4 regions of the Janthinobacterium sp. GW821-FHT03C08 genome follow, and region 3 is predicted to be linked to each of the others. Evidence: predicted binding sites of a transcription regulator. Region 3 holds the regulator's gene; each other region holds the start of a gene.
What was found. The regulator FNR, encoded in region 3, switches genes on or off when oxygen is low (the NO sensors DNR and NnrR bind a similar motif). The targets are predictions, from matches to a motif close to TTGATNNNNATCAA.
Positions count from the first base shown of each region.

Region 1 (4,030 bases), on a different contig from region 3:
GCGGGCTGTCAGAGATGACAGCCCGTTTTCTATTCCGCGCAGCCATTTCATTGCTGACGCGCATGGATTAAAATACTGCACCTTTCCGCCCATCGTTCAACGGATAGGACAACGGTCTTCTAAACCGTGAATGGGGGTTCGATTCCCTCTGGGCGGACCAGTTTCATACTGGCCATTTCCCTGCGTGCCGCTTCACGGCTGCGCAAACAATACCTCACTCAGCAAATACAGCAGCGGCGGCGCGCGCAACAGCGCGGACCATAGCGGCCGCATTCTCTTGCGCGCCAGCTGCGTCAGACGCAGCCGTTCGCGCACGGGCAGTCGCGTGCGCGTCTGGAATGGTGGCTTGTGCATGCATGCTCTCCCGCATGATCGATGATGTTATCGAGCATAGCGGGAGAGGTATCAATGCGCCGTAAAAAGAAGGCGTCGCGGCGTCTATGCGCCGTAAAAATGGCTGGCGCCGTCAGCGCGCCGTGCCTGTCACGACGGGCGGCGCCGCGCCATCCAGCCCAGCAAGCCCAGGCCGGCCAGCAGCATGGCATAGGTTTCAGGTTCCGGCACGGCGGAAGTGAAGGCCCTGTAGTTGCTCAGGTCCTTGGGCAGGCCCGCCACCGTGAAGGTGCTGCCGGCAGCCACGGGCGTGGCCCAGTGGAATACCAGCTCGCCCTGGCCGAAGTGGATGGCCAGGTAGTCATAGGCGGCCGCGCTCGTATAGGAGTTGACGCCCCCGCTCAGGCCGGCCGTGGTGCCGGCGGTGCAGCCCGAGGTGGGATTGTCGCAAAACGAGACGGCGGCGCCCAGGCTGGTGCCGAACACGCCATTGATATAGCCCTGGATGTCGGAGGGACTCTGCGGCACCAGATTATCGTCATAATACTTTACCTGCAGCGCCGGCGATGGCGAGTAGGTCACGGTGCTGCCGGCGATGACGAAACCGCTGGCCGGTCCCACGTCCACCCACGTGGCCGCTTGCGCCGTGCCGGCCAGGACGGCTATTGCTGCCAGCATGGATGTCTTGAGTGTAATGCTCTTGATGTTTTTCATGGAAATCCCCTTGTGCTTGAGACAGTCGCTTCATTGCGTCGGGACGCATCCCTGCATGCCGGGGAGGTCATCCCATTGCCAGTTTGCTGCGCGTAGTGAGTACGCATATGCAAGCTTAGTCTTGATATAAATTAATACAATTTAAATAATGCTATTGGCAAAGTTGATAACATCGCATACGGCTATGTCCGATTGAGCCGGCGAGGCGGGGTAGGGGGCGTGGCTATCCGCGCCGGGCCGTGCCGGCGGCTGTCTGTAGCGCAGGGGAGGGGGTCAGTCGCTGTTGTTGCCGACGCCGAACAGGCGATCCTTGGCGTTGAGCAATTTCTGTACCTTGGCACCCATTTTCATCAACTGCGCCATCGATTCGGGCGACAGGCGCTGCAAGTCGTCGAACCAGGTATTGGCCAGGTCAACCAGTTCATACATTTCACGCATGCGCTCCTGCGCGTACTGGTCCACGGCTTCCGTGGCCGGCGCCAGCAGCGATTCGCGCAGCACCGTCAGGGTGGGCGCCACTTCGCGGCGGCGCCGCTCGGCGGCCACCACGCGGAAGATTTGCCAGACATCGCCCAGCGAGGAAAAATACTCGCGCCGGTCGCCGGGAATGCGCGACTGGCGGATCAGGCCCCAGCCCTGCAATTCCTTCAGGCCGATGCTCACGTTCGAGCGCGAAAAACTCAGGTGCTCCGCAATTTCATCCGCGTGCAGGGGATGCTCGGCGACAAACAGCAGCGCGTACACTTGGCCCACGGTGCGGTTGAAGCCCCAGCGACTGCCCATCTCGCCAAAATGGCTGACGAAGGTCAGGATCAGCGGCGTCATTTGGATATTTTGAGTTTTCATAAGTGTTTGGATTTTTTCACGGCATACTGGCCGGGTCAATTGATATATGTCATGTTTCGCAGTATTATACAAAAAATCGAATTTACAGAAAATTCTGAAAACTCAAGAAGTATAAAATATGTCGACTGCCCCCTTGTCCTTGCCCCGCTTTGTCCTTCCCCGTATTGCCAGCCTGGTGCAGGGGAGCGCCGCCTTGCTGTGGCTGCCCCAGGCGGCCTTGCTGGCACGGGCTGTGCAAGCCATGTTCGATGGCGCCGGCTGGCGCGCCGCGCTGGCGCCGGCGGCCGGCGTGTTGCTGCTGGGCGTGCTCAGGGCCGCGGCCGAGGCGTGGGGCGCGCGGCGCATGTACGGCGCGGCGCGCGCCCACCTGTCGACCCTGCGCGCGCATGTGGCGCAGGCGCTGGCCCGCCGTTCGCCGCTGGACCGCCAGCGCGCCCAGTCGGGCCAGGCGGCCAGCGTCATGGCCGAGCAGGCCGAGGCCATCGTGCCCTACCTGGTGCGCTACCGGCCGGCGCGCTGGAAGGTGCTGCTCGTGCCGCTCGTCATCCTCGCCGTGGTGGCGCCCCTGTCGTGGATCGCCGCCCTGATCCTGCTCATCGCCGCACCGCTGATTCCCGTCTTCATGGCCCTCGTGGGCATGGGCGCGCAGGCGGCCAGCCGCGCGCAGATGGTGGAAATGGGCAGCATGAACGCCTTTCTGCTGGACCGCCTGCGCGGCCTGGCCACCCTGCGCGCGCTGGGCGCCGTCGACGCCACGGCCGAACGGCTCGCTGCCTCGTCGCAATCCGTGCGCCGGCGCACGATGGTGGTCTTGCGCATCGCCTTTTTATCGTCCGCCGTGCTGGAACTGTTTTCCGCCCTTGGTGTCGCCATGGTGGCCGCCTACATCGGTTTTTCCCTCCTGGGCAGCATTCATTTCGGCACCTGGGGCAGGGAGCTGAGCCTGGGGCAAGGCCTGTTCATCCTGCTGCTGGCGCCCGCCTTCTTCGAGCCGCTGCGCGAACTGGCCGCCGTCTGGCACGACAAGGCGGCCGGCGAAGCGGGCCTGGCCGGCCTGCACGACCTGGCGGCCGATGGCGTGCCGCTGCCCGGCGCCCAGGTGGCTGTCGCCGCCGTTTCCGCCGCCGCCATGGCTGTGGCAGCGGCGCCTGGCATTGACATTCATCAATTATCGTTTGCCCATCCCGGCGAGGCGCCCGTGTTCGACGGCTTCGACCTGCATGTGCGTCCCGGCGAACACGTGGCCCTGCTGGGCGCCAGCGGCGCGGGCAAGACCACCTTGTTATCCTTGCTGGCCGGCCTGCTGCCTGCCGGCGGCGGCGAGATCCGCATCGGCGGCGTGCGCCTGAACGATGCCAGCGTGAACACCTTGCGCCAGCGCATGGCGTGGATGGGCCAGCGGCCCCACGTGTTTGCCGCTTCCGTCAGCCAGAACGTGACCCTGGGCCGCGCGGACGCCAGCACCGCGCAAGTCACGCAGGCGCTGCACCTGGCCGACCTGGCACAGGTGGCGCAGGCGCAGCCGGCCGTCATGCTCAGCGACGGGGGGCAGGGTTTGTCGGGCGGCGAAGCCGTGCGCCTGGCCCTGGCCCGCGTGGCCCTGCATCCGCATGCGGACGTGCTGCTCGTCGATGAGCCGACTGCCCACCTGGACAGCGAAACGGCGGCCCGCGTGACGGATGCCCTGCTGGCCCTGGCGCAAGGCAAGACGATGCTTGTCGCCACGCACGACCCCGTGCTGGCCGGCCGCCTGCAGCGCACCGTGCTGGTCGATGCCCGGGCGCAGTCACAGGAGTTGCGCGCATGAACAATTCACGGCTACTCAATCCCGTCCTGCGCCAGTTGCTGCTGGCCCAACCCGGCAAGCTGATCGCGGGCGCCGTGCTGGCGGCCCTGACGGCGGTGGCCGGCATGGCCTTGCTGGGCCTGTCCGGCTGGTTCATCACGGCCACCTCGGTTGCCGGCCTGCACGCCTCGACGGCCATCGTCTTCGACGTATTCGGACCATCGGCCGGCATCCGCCTGCTGGCCATCGGCCGCACGGGTTCGCGCTACGCGGAGCGCCTCGTCACGCACGACGCCACGTTTGCCGCGCTGGCGCATATCCGCGTGCAGCTGTTCCGTGGCTGGTCGCGTC
Region 1 covers NZ_JBWKUP010000007.1:133,565-137,594, reverse strand. Annotated here, with positions in the region: tRNA gene AC07VL_RS11565 (tRNA-Arg) at 86-160, shown strand; gene AC07VL_RS11560 (hypothetical protein) at 193-354, opposite strand; gene AC07VL_RS11555 (PEP-CTERM sorting domain-containing protein) at 484-1,047, opposite strand; gene AC07VL_RS11550 (GbsR/MarR family transcriptional regulator) at 1,321-1,872, opposite strand; gene cydD (thiol reductant ABC exporter subunit CydD) at 2,012-3,700, shown strand; gene AC07VL_RS11540 (amino acid ABC transporter ATP-binding/permease protein) at 3,697-4,030, shown strand, end outside.
Region 1: the regulator FNR is predicted to act here: its motif matches at 1,933-1,946, upstream of cydD (thiol reductant ABC exporter subunit CydD).

Region 2 (4,030 bases), on a different contig from region 3:
AGCTCATCTTGTCCTCACGTTCATCGGCCGCCGTCGAAACGGACTGAAGCCAATGCCTTGTGACAAGCAAAAAACTGGAGAAGTTCCCGTTATCGCTTAAAAAAACAAAAGAAATTTACGTTTTCATAGCAAAATAGCACGCTGAAATTTGCCCGCAAGTACAAAATGACAAATATAAGTGCTGTTTTGACAGCCTGCCATCGCGCCTAGAAAAAGCTTTCCGGGATCAGCAGGACATCGCCGGGCCGCATCATGACGTTGGCGGAAATATCGCCATCCTTCAGCAGGTCGTCGAGCCGCACGCGCAGCTGCTGCTGCGTGCCTTCGCGCACGCGGATGATGCTGGCCTTGTTGCCGGCGGCAAAATCGGTGACGCCGCCCACGGCGATGAGCACATCCATCAGAGACATGCCCAGGCGGTATGGCAAGGCCTGCGGCTTGGCCGCCTCGCCGATGACGCGGATCTGCTCGCCATACGGTCCCGAGAAATTCGTCACGATCACCGTCACCACGGGCTGCTGGATGAACTTGCCCAGGGCTTGCTCGATGTCGCGCGCCAGCTGCGTCGACGTCTTACCGCTGGCGGCCAGGTCTTCCACCAGCGGCGTGGTGATCTTGCCATCGGGCCGCACGGCCACCGTCAGCGACACTTCCGGGTTGCGCCAGACGATGATGTTGACGGAATCGCCCGGCCCGATCAGGTAGTCGTGCATGGGCGCGCTGTCGTCGGCGGGCGCCAGCGGATAGCGCGTGCGGCAGGCACCCAGCAGGCCGGCGGCGCCCGCCAGGACCAGCGTGTTGCGTAGGAAGACACGGCGAAACGGGTTCATGCGGAGCCTCTTCGGGTCGATGGCGCGTGCGGCCGCGCAGAAGCAGCCTGGGCCGCGAACTTCCTATGATTATTAAAACGCGGCAAGGGAACCTTGAGGCGTATCAAGAAGCAATCATCTTGGGAAATCTTGCTCAGCAGTCGCCCTATACTTTGCTTACTTAACAGGCAATATCCGCACCGCAAGGACGGGCGTCCCCGCCCGTCCGGCACCGTTACCTGAAGGAAGCGCCATGGAGGAATTGCTGCAGCAACTGCTTTCCAGCCTGAAAGGCATCTGGAAATACCGCTGGCATGCGCTGCTGGTGGCCTGGCTGGTGGCCATCGGCGGTTTCATCAAGGTCAGCAGCCTGCCCGACGAATACCAGACGCGCGCGCGCGTGTTCGTCGATACGCAAACCATCCTCAAGCCCCTGATGGCCGGCATGACCAGCGTGCCCAACGCGGAGCAGCAGGTGGCCATCATGAGCCGTACCCTGCTCAGCCGCCCCAACGTGGAGCGCGTCATGCGCATGGTCGACCTGGACCTCGACACGCGCACCGTGCGCGAGCACGAGGCCCGGCTCGACGAGCTGATGAACAACATCAAGATCACCGGCACGAATGCCTACGACATCTACACCATCAGCTACAGCGGCGGCGACCCGAAACTCGTGCGCGACGTCGTGCAGAGCCTGCTGACCATCTTCGTCGAAGGCAGTTTCCAGGGCAAGAAGGGCGATTCGCAAAAGGCGGTGCAATTCATCGACGAGCAGATCAAGAATTACGAGGACAAGCTGAGCGCGGCGGAAAACCTCGTCAAGGAATTCAAGATCCGCAACAACCTGCTGCTGCCGCGCCAGGGCATCGACTATGGCAGCCAGCTGCTGATGTCGTCCGATAGCCTGAACAATGCCAAGCTGGAACTGCTGGAGGCGGAACAGGCGCGCAAGGCCATCCAGAGCCAGATCGAGGGCGACGAGCCCGTGCTGGACCTGGAACCGAACGCGGCAGCCATCACCAATCCGGAACTGGACGAACGCATCGCCTCGCTCAACAAGAACCTCGACAGCCTGCGCATGCAATTCACGGAGCTGCATCCCGACATCATCGCCTCGAAGCGCCTGATCGCCCAGCTGGAAGAGCGCAAGATCGAGGAAAGCAAGCTCAAGGCCGCGTCCGGCGACCCGGGCAAGAACTACAGCCCCATGCTGCAGCAGCTGAAGGTGGCCCTGACGGAGGCGGACGCCAAGGTGGCCGCCATCCGCGCCCGCGTGCAGGAATACGGCGCGCGCAACGAGCGCCTGCTGGCACAGAGCAATGCCGTGCCCGAGGTGGAGTCGCAGCTGGCCCAGCTGAACCGCGACTACATCATCAACAAGGAAAACTATGAAAAGCTGATCGGCCGGCGCGAGGCGGCCAAGCTGTCGGGCGAACTCAGTTCCACCACCGACATGATGGCCTTCAAGATCATCGATCCGCCCACGGTGCAGTACAAGCCCGTCGGCCCGAACCGCCTGATGCTGTTCAGTGCTGCGCTGGGCGCGGCCCTGGTGGCGGGCATCGCCACGGCCCTGCTGATCAGCCAGGTGCGCCCCACCTTCCTCAGCCCGGCCGAGCTGCGCGACGCGACGGGCTTGAACGTGCTGGGCACGGTATCGATGAACTGGACGGCGCAGCAGCAGGTGCGCCGGCGCCGCGCCCGCTACGCCTTCGGCGCCTGCCTGGGCAGCCTGTTCCTGCTGTACGGCGGCATCATGACGGCCGTGCAGCTCAAATTCTAGACCACGCCACGGGAGCGACGATGAGCAGCAAGGACGGCGACAACGGCAGGCAGGAGCCTGTCATCCTGGGCGTGGCCGAGGCCAGCGTGCCCTACGGCACGGACGCCCCATCCGCGGCGGCGCAGCTGTCGCCCCGATACCGGCCCCTGAACCTGGCCCGGCTGCAGGAACAGGGCATGCTCACGCACGACGGCGGGCGCAGTTCCGTGGCCGAGGATTTCCGCATCATCAAGCGCCCCCTGCTGCGCCTGGCGCGGGCCGGCGGCGCCGAGGCCATCCGCCACGGCAACCTCGTCGTCGTCACCAGCGCCATGCCCGGCGAGGGCAAGACCTACTGCGCCGTCAACCTGGCCATGAGCATCGCCATGGAAATGGATATCACGGTGCTGCTGGTCGACGCCGACGTGGCGCGCCCGTCCGTGCTGAAAGTGCTGGGCCTGGCGCCGGAACCGGGCCTGATGGACGTGCTGCTCGACCCGCAGCTGGCCATGGCCGACGTGATCCTGAAAACCAACGTGGCCAACCTGAGCATCCTGCCCGCCGGGCGCAGCAACAAGCATGCGACGGAACTGCTGGCCAGCCGCGCCATGAACCGCCTGCTGGCCGAGATCGCCAGCCGCTACGCCGACCGCATCGTCGTCTTCGACTCGCCGCCCCTGCTCATCACCAGCGAAGCGCACGCGCTGGTGGGACAGATGGGGCAAGTGGTGATGGTGGTGGAAGCGGAAACGACGACCCAGCACGCCGTCAAGGAGGCGTTGCGGCAGATCGAATCGTGCGAACACATCCACCTGATCTACAACAAGACCAAATCGTTCCCCGGCAACGATTATTATGGCTACGGCAATTACGACTAGGGGCCGCGCGCCGCTGTCCCTGCCGCCGCTGACGCTCCTGCCGCTCCTGCCCCTGCTGCTGCCCCTGCCGGCCCTGGCCGTCGACTGGCTGGTGCAGCCGTCACTGCGCCTGCGCGAAACCTATACCGACAACGCCCTGCGCGCGCCGGGCGGCCAGGCGCAGTCCGACTTCATCACGGAAATCGCCCCCGCCATCGCCCTCATCGGCAACGGCCCCCGCCTGCGCGTGCACCTCGACTACAGCTGGCACAAATTCCTCTACGCGCACCGGCCCGGCACGGACCAGCATCAGCTGAACGCCTCGGCCGACGCCGAACTGGCGAAGGACTGGCTGTTCGTCGACGGCACCGCCAGCATCAGCCGCAGCAGCATCTCGCCGTTCGGCCCGCAGGTCATCGACGAGCTGCCGGGCACGACGAACGAAAGCACCGTGCGCGCCGTCAGCATCAGCCCCTACCTGCGCCACCGCTTCCGCGGCCTGGCCACGGCCGAGCTGCGCTACACGCGCAGTGCCGTCACCAGCGGCGGCGGCCTGCTGTCCATGCACAGCGACGAGGTGGCGTTGCGGCTCGCCGGCGAGC
Region 2 covers NZ_JBWKUP010000026.1:5,221-9,250, reverse strand. Annotated here, with positions in the region: gene AC07VL_RS26440 (N-acyl amino acid synthase FeeM domain-containing protein) at 1-7, opposite strand, end outside; gene AC07VL_RS26435 (XrtA/PEP-CTERM system exopolysaccharide export protein) at 207-830, opposite strand; gene AC07VL_RS26430 (XrtA system polysaccharide chain length determinant) at 1,063-2,592, shown strand; gene AC07VL_RS26425 (XrtA-associated tyrosine autokinase) at 2,613-3,449, shown strand; gene AC07VL_RS26420 (TIGR03016 family PEP-CTERM system-associated outer membrane protein) at 3,427-4,030, shown strand, end outside.
Region 2: the regulator FNR is predicted to act here: its motif matches at 924-937, upstream of AC07VL_RS26430 (XrtA system polysaccharide chain length determinant).

Region 3 (4,030 bases):
GGACAGCAGCGTGTCGCGCAGGCGCACCAGGGGCGACAGCAGGCGCACGGTCACCCAGCCCAGCACGGCCGCGGCCAGCAGCGAGGCGCAGATGCTCCACAGCACCAGGCGCGACAGCACGCCGTCGAATGGTTCGAAGGCATCGGCCACGGGCAGCGAGGCGGCCAGCAGCCAGTTCACCGACTTCAAGCGCTTGAAGCTGTTGACGCCCGTGATGCCGCGGCTGTTGGTGCTGACCATGCTGCCTTCGCCGTCTTCCTTGAGCAGCTGCGTGGTGACGACGTTGGCGCCCGCCGCGCGCGGCTGCAGCAAACGGCTGGGGTCGGGATGCAGCACGTAGCGGGGCACGGCTTCGCGCGTGAGGATGAAAAAATAGCCGCTCTTGCCCACCTTGGCCGTGCGCAAACGCCCCAGCATGTTGTCCTTGTACAGGCGCAGCACGCCGATGACGATGCCGGCCACCTCGCCGTTGTTGTCCAGCACGGGGGCGACCATCTGCACGATGGGCAAATGGCTGGTCTTGCCCAGCATCGGTTCCGTGATCATGGCCTGCTTGGTGCGCATGACGGTCTGGAAATAGCCGCGGTCGGCTACGTCGGTGCCGTTGCGCCCCTGCACCTCGGGCACGTTGGCCACCACCTTGCCCTGCGTATCGAGCACGAGCACGTCGTCGAACAGGGCCAGCATGGTGCGCTGCGTGTAGTAGTCACGCAATGCGCCGGCGTCGGCCATCAGGGCGGGCGGCTGGTGGCGCGCCGTCTGGGTGACGATGTCGAGCAGCATGGCCAGCTTGTCGTCGAGTTCCTCGGCCGTGCGCTCGATCAGCGCCGTTTGCTGGCTCAGCAGCACTTGCGTGAAATCGTCGCGCATGTGCTTGACCTGCACCACGGTGACCACGGCGATCATGGCGATCGAGGTCAGGCTGGTGGCCAGCGCGACTTTTGCTTTAATGCCGAGAGGCTTCATGATTTCCTTTGAGTACCCGGAGGCACAGGCGGCAGATAATGCTGTCAGGAATTTTCCTATCAATACTTCAACTTGGCAAGCGCAGGCCGCGTAATTTTCCGCGCTGGAACGGGCTTTTGACGATGTTGCCATAAAATTAAATGCCGGACGTCGTTTATTCAGCGAAATTACGGTGAATTGCCGTGAAATTGGCACATGGCAACGCACTATGCAGTAAACTTGTTATTGCATTTTCTAAAAGGGTCTGACATGACAGAAGCGCTACTCTCTCCAGCCGTGCCCGCCGTGAACGTGGAAGCGTTGCGTGCGCGCTGCTCGACGTGCAGCATGCATCAATTGTGCCTGCCGATGGGACTCGACGTGGGCGACATGGACCGGCTCGACCAGATCATCGGCCGCCGCCGCAAGGTCGCGCGCGGCGCCTCGCTGTTCCGCATCGGCGACTCGTTCCAGAACCTGTACGCCATCCGCCTGGGCCACTTCAAGACGTACCAGATCAATCCAGGCGGCGAAGAACAGGTGACGGGTTTCCAGATGGCTGGCGAACTGCTGGGCATGGACGCCATCAGCGCCGACCGCCACCACTGCAATGCCGTGGCGCTGGAAGACAGCGAAGTGTGTGAAATCCCGTTTTCCAGCCTGGAACAATTGCTGGGCAATATGCCCACGCTGCTGCGGCATTTCCATCGCATGATGAGCCAGGAAATCACGCGCGAGCAAAGCGTGATGCTGTTGCTGGGCAATATGCAGGCGACGCAGCGCTTTGCCGCCTTCATCGTCAACCTGGCGTCGCGCTACGAGGCGCGGGGCTACTCGGGCAGCAAGTTCCAGCTGCGCATGTCGCGCGAGGAAATCGGCAATTACCTGGGACTGACCATCGAGAGCGTCAGCCGTTTATTGTCGAAATTCAAGAAGGAAGGCTGGCTGCGCGTCTCTAATCGCGAAATTGAAATCCTGCAGCCCGCGAAATTGAAAGCCATTACGGCCGGCACGGATACTTGTAAATAGGCCTACAGTTCCTCGTCCGCGTGCAGCGCGATGCTGCGCTGCAGGGGCCAGGTCCAGATGCCGGACAGGCGCCATTCGCGCTTGTCGTTTTCCACCAGCACCTGCCAGCGGCTGCGCTCGAGCATCGGCAGGGCCACCGAGAAATTGCCGGCCGCATCGGGCTGCACCAGCAGCCTGATATCCTTCTCCGGCAACGTCGCATGCGCCAGGTGCAGCTGCAAGGGCGCCTGGTAAGCCTTGCCGAAGCTGTGCACGGCGCCGCTCAGGCGCGCCTGCGCCACGTCGTAGGACAGGCGCGTATCCATCGCCAGGTTGCTGGCAACCGTATCGCGCCGCAAGTCCTGGTTGATGGCCTTGCCCTGCTTGTAATAATCGCCCACCACCAGCGCGTCCGGCTGCGTAAACGCGATATACGCCATGCAGCTGCCGACGACGACGGACAGGCCGGGGCCGACCATCAGCAGCCATGGCCAGCGATGCTTGTACCAGGGCGCCACGGGGGCTTGCAGTTTCAGACTGTCGGACATTTTATTCTCCTGTTTAAGCGGCCAATCCCCATGCGGGGATTGGCCTTCCTACATTACCGCGGCACGATGAACACCGCGTTTTCCCGCACATGCAGCGACGGGTCGTCCAGCGATTGCAGTTCGATGGCAATCTTGTTCGAGCCCTTCTCGCCCACGCCGTGCGGCACGCGCAGGCGGATGGGCCAGCCCAGGGTTTCCGTCGGCTGCAGGGTCACTTCGTCGCGCGTCAGCAGGGTCAGGCCCGGCAGGCCGGAGACGCTGATCCTGAAATGCTGGCTTTGCTCCGAGGTGTTCATGATCTGCAGGCGGTAGACGTTCTCGATCATGCCGTCTTCCACTTCGCGTCCCATGGAGCCGCGGTCGCGGATCACGTCCATTTTCAATGGCGTGCGCAGGGCCAGCGAGGTACACACGGCGATGATGATCAGGGCCAGGATGGACGTGTAGATCAGCACGCGCGGGCGCATGGCGCGCCGGCGGATCTGCTGCGAGTTGAAGTTGTTTTCCATCGCATGGTCGGTACTGTAGCGTACCAGGCCACGGGGCCGGTCGACCTTGTCCATCACGCTGTTGCAGGCATCCACGCAGGCGGCGCAGCCGATGCATTCATACTGCAGGCCGTTGCGGATATCGATGCCGGTCGGACACACCTGCACGCACAGGGTGCAGTCGATGCAGTCGCCCAGCTTGGCATCGGGCGCCTTCTTGTTCAGCGCGCCGCGCGGTTCGCCCCGCTTGGCATCGTAGGTGATGATCAGGGTATCCTGGTCGAACATGGCGCTCTGGAAGCGCGCGTAGGGGCACATGTACTTGCACACCTGCTCGCGCAGCCAGCCCGCGTTGCCGTAGGTTGCCAGGCTGTAGAACAAGACCCAGAACCATTCCCAGGGACCGAAATTGAGGGTGGTCACCGCCTGCGCCAGTTCCTTGATCGGCGTGAAGTAGCCGACAAAGGTAAAGCCCGTCCACAGGGCGATGGCGCCCCACACCAGGTGCTTGGCCGTCTTCTTGAACGCCTTGCGCAGGGACGGACCCTGCTTGTCGAGGGCCATGCGCGCGCTGCGCGTGCCCTCGATGTGGCGTTCGACCCACAGGAAGATTTCCGTGTATACCGTTTGCGGGCAAGAGAACCCGCACCATACCCGCCCGGCAATGGCCGTGACGAGGAACAACAAATACGCACAGATGATCAGCAGGGCCGCCAGGTAGATGAAATCCTGGGGCCACAGCACGACGCCGAAAATGTAGAACTTGCGCGTGGTCAAATCGAACAGCAGGGCTTGCCTGCCATTCCAGGTCAACCACGGCAAGCCGTAGAACGCCAGCTGGGTAAGCCATACGCATACCCATCGCCAGGTAGCGTAGCGTCCTTTGGCCTCGCGAGGGTAGATTTGCTCGCGGGCCGCATACATCTTGATGACTTGAGGTTCCATTACATCATTTCACGGGCGTCTGGGGATTCGACAGGCTCCAGACATACGCCGACAGCACGTGTACCTTGGATTCGCCGAGGAAGTCGCTGAAGGCCG
Region 3 covers NZ_JBWKUP010000009.1:243,882-247,911, forward strand. Annotated here, with positions in the region: gene AC07VL_RS15130 (response regulator) at 1-966, opposite strand, end outside; gene fnr (fumarate/nitrate reduction transcriptional regulator Fnr) at 1,216-1,974, shown strand; gene AC07VL_RS15140 (FixH family protein) at 1,977-2,501, opposite strand; gene ccoG (cytochrome c oxidase accessory protein CcoG) at 2,555-3,934, opposite strand; gene ccoP (cytochrome-c oxidase, cbb3-type subunit III) at 3,939-4,030, opposite strand, start outside.

Region 4 (4,030 bases), on a different contig from region 3:
AGTTTTCGCCGATGTGGGCCGCATACATGCCGTCGCTGTCGGCGTCGGAAAAATACGGGATCACGCGCATTTCCAGCAGGGCCAGCAGCAAGGACTCGGGCGCGTCGCTGTCGCGCGCCATCTCGTACTGCGTGTGCAGGCTGCGTTCCGTCTCGATGATCATCAGCCTGGCGTGGCCGTCGCGCGTGAAAAACAGGATGCCGCTGGGATTCGGGAAAATATAGAATTCGACGAAGCCGTGGAGCCGGCACAGCTCGTGCACGACGGCGGCCAGCGCTTCGTCTTGCAGGAAACTATAGTCATGCAGCAATAGCAAGTCGCGCACGGTGTCCGACTGCTGCAGGAAGAATTCACGCTGCAGCGCATGGATTTCCTGTTCCAGGATGTCGAGCGCATCGTCGTCGCTCTTCTTGATATAGCGGTCGATCAAGCCCCGGTTGAAGGCCGTGACGGCCATCTTTTCATCGGCCGCCCCCGTAAACAGGATCTTCTTGCACGGCAGGTCGCGCACGGCCTGGCAGAATTCCAGGCCGTTCATCTGCGGCATCGAATAATCGACCACCAGCACGGACGGTATGGCAAAGCGCTGCGCCTGGCCGCTGATGCGCCAGATGCGTTCGAGGTCGATGGCCACGTTGTAATCGTGGGGCGCCAGGTTCTGCAGGTCGAAATTCACGTGCAGGGGCATGTCTTCCCGCTGGTTCGTCTGCTGCAGCCAGCGCAGGGCGGTGCTCGTGTCGTGGAAGGTCTTGCGCGCCAGCGCGGGATCGAGCTGGAATGCGAGGCTTTTCAGGAAGGAATCGCTGTCGTCGATCAGCACGGTCAGGGTCGGATGGGTGTAGACGGGCAGTTGCATGCGTCACCTCGCGCGGTGGATGGATGGGAAACGGCTGGAGCGGGTCGTGGCTGGGGCTGGCGGAAACTCCAGCACGAAAATGGCATACGCGCCTTCGCGCGACACGCAGCGGATGCGCGCATGCCACGCCTGCAGGATTTGCCGGCACAGGGCCAGGCCGATGCCGCTGCCGTTGTGCGCCGGATAGGAATAGAAACGGTCGAAGATCAGCGGCAGGCGGCTGGCCGCGATGCCGCAGCCCGTGTCGATGAACAGCAGGCGCGGCGCGGGCCGCGCGCCGTCGATGATGATGCGCACGCGGCCCTTGCCGGCCCGCTGGATGCCTTTGAGGGCATTGCGCAGCAGGTTCAGCAGGACCGCCGCGCACAGCTCGGACTGCCCGTGGAAGGTGAAGTCGACCCGCACGTCGACCTTGACGAGGTCGCGCTGCGCCGTGCTGCTGAACGGATAGCGGCGCAGGACGGCGGCGACGCTGTCCTGCATGGCCACGTTCTCGATCGCTTCGAGCTTGCGGTTGACGGCCGTGGCGCTGAGCAGGAACAGGTCGATCATGTGGTGCATGTGGCGCACCTCGAACTGGATGCGCGCCAGCGCTTCCTGGCTGGCCGCGTCCGGCGGCTGGCCTGGCGCGCCGGGCGGCAGGCCCCGCTGCAGCCAGCGCTGCAGGCCGCGCACGTTCGCCTCGACGCTGACGAGGGGCGTGCGCAATTCGTGCGCCACGCTGCCCAGGCCGGCGGCCAGGCCCGCCAGCTTTTCCTGCGCGCCCACGTGGCGGCCCACCTTGACGACGGACAGGACGGCAATCGTAAACCAGTGCACGGGCAATTGCTGCAGGACGTCGCGGCTGAGCAGGTAGGCCGGGTCGCCGCGCACGGCAAAGGCCAGGCAGGCCAGCACGGTGCCGCCCAGGTAGGCCAGCATGGCGATGCGCGTATCGAAATGGAACAGCACGATCAGGGCCACCAGCAGCGAATGCACCCACAGGGTCGAGGCGTGGTTCATCAGGAACATATACGTGAAGAAAAAGGGCAGCTCGAACGTCAGCCCCAGCAGCAGGTACACGCTGAACCAGGTATTGCTGAAGCGTCCCGGCCACAGCGCGGGCAGGAACAGCAGCGCCGCCACGGCGCGCAGCAAGGGCGATTCATATTCCTGCGGAAAGACATGCTGCCACAGCGCATAGTACAGGGGCATGCCCAGCGCGCCGATGACGGCCAGCGCGCGCACCTGGGTGCGGCGGATGGGCATGTGTTCGATGGCATCGTGGAAATGCAGGAAAGGCTGGAGCAGCCTGCCTTGCCAGCGTTTGTCGGAAGGGGACTGCACATGCTTCATGATGGGGGACACTTCGTTGAGGCGTATCAATGCAACATGATCGGCGTGTTCCTCCCATAAAAGATGCATATCGCCACAACTGTTGAGATGGATCAATCTCTTGCCGAATGGCTCGCGCATGTTGGACGCGGTAGTTCCCACCGCAACCAATCAGGAGTCCTTATGCCGAACGCCATTTTTCCCCTGCCATCGCCTGCCATCTCCGCCGAACAGCAGCTGCCCGCCTTCGTGCGCGCGCGCATGGACGAGCACTACGTCGAACGCATCGACAAGCTGCTCGGCGGCGAACACTTGCATGAATGGCAAGCCGTGCCGGCCGGCGCAGTCATGCTGGCTGGTAATGATTACCTGAACATCGCCGGCGAGCCGGGCCTGCTGGCGGCCCAGGCCCGCGTCCTGCAGGGCGGCGGCGCCATGCTGATGTCGTCCGTGTTCCTGCAGGAAGGCAGCCGCCAGCATCGCCTGGAACAGCGGTTCGCCGATTTTCTCGGCAGCGGGGCCTGCGTGCTGGCGCAGTCCGGCTGGGCCGCCAACGTGGGCTTGCTGCAAAGCCTGGCCGGCCCCGGCATCCCCGTCTACCTGGACATGCAGGCGCATGCCTCGCTGTGGGAGGGCGTGCAGTCGGCGCAGGCCGTGCCCGTGGCCTTCCTGCACAACGATGGCGCCCACCTGCAGCGCCAGCTCGACAAGCATGGCCCCGGCATCATCGTCGTCGATGCGCTGTACAGCACCAACGGCAGCGTGGCGCCCCTGCTGCAGATGGTGGAGATCGCCGAGCGCAGCGGCAGCATGCTCATCGTCGACGAGTCGCACTCGCTGGGCACGCACGGCCCGCAGGGCGCGGGGCTGGTGGTGGAGCTGGGCCTGGCCGACCGGGTGCACTTCCGCACGGCGTCGCTGGCCAAGGCCTTCGCGGGCCGCGCCGGGTTGATCACCTGCTCGGCCCGCTTCAAGGGCTACTTCCTGTCCGCCTCGCGGCCCGCCATCTTCAGTTCCTGCCTGCTGGAGCACGAGCTGGCGTGGTTCGACGCGGCGCTCGACTTCATCCGCGCCGCCGATGGCCGCCGCGCCGCCCTGCGCCGCCACAGCGTGCTGCTGCGCCAGGGCCTGGCCGACCTTGGCTACAACGTCAGCGACGGCACGGAACAGATCATCGCGCTGGAAGCGGGCAGCGAACCCGATACCTTGATCCTGCGCAAGGCGCTGGAACGGCACGGCATCTACGGCGCGGTGTTCTGCGCGCCGGCCACGCCGAAGAACCGCGCGCTGGTGCGCCTGACCCTGAACGCGGGCTTGCGCGACGACGAGTGCGCCCGCGTGCTGGCCGCCTGCGCCGCCATCCGCGACGAGACGGGCATGGCGCGCTGGCCGTCGACGCGGCGCCTGCGCAAGCTGGCGCTGGTGTAAGGGGAATGTATCAGCCGTTGGCGGGCTGGCTGCCGGCGATGCCGCCCAGCAGCAGGGACAGGGGCGCCAGTTGCTCTGTGCTGGCGCTGCCCAGCAATTCCTGCGCCAGCGCCTGCGCCGTCGCATCGGCGTGGGCCAGCAGGGCGAGGCCCGCTTCGGTGATGGCGGCATAGCCGACGCGGGCATCGCGCTGGTCGGCCTGGCGCGCCACGAGGCCGATCTTTTCCAGCGGCATCAGCGAGCGCGTGATGCCGGACGCCGTCAGCGCCAGGCGCTCGGCCAGGTCGATGCGGCGCAGGCGTCCGCCGGGCGCCCGCTGCAAGTGGTACAGCAATTGGTAATCGCTGAAACTGAGGCCGTGCAGATTGCCCAGGATGCTGTCGAAGCGGCGCACCAGCACGGCCTGGGCGCGCGCCAGGCGCAGGCAAAAGT
Region 4 covers NZ_JBWKUP010000028.1:4,069-8,098, reverse strand. Annotated here, with positions in the region: gene AC07VL_RS26830 (response regulator) at 1-856, opposite strand, end outside; gene AC07VL_RS26825 (sensor histidine kinase) at 860-2,191, opposite strand; gene cqsA (alpha-hydroxyketone-type quorum-sensing autoinducer synthase) at 2,354-3,598, shown strand; gene AC07VL_RS26815 (MarR family winged helix-turn-helix transcriptional regulator) at 3,609-4,030, opposite strand, start outside.
Region 4: the regulator FNR is predicted to act here: its motif matches at 2,274-2,287, upstream of cqsA (alpha-hydroxyketone-type quorum-sensing autoinducer synthase).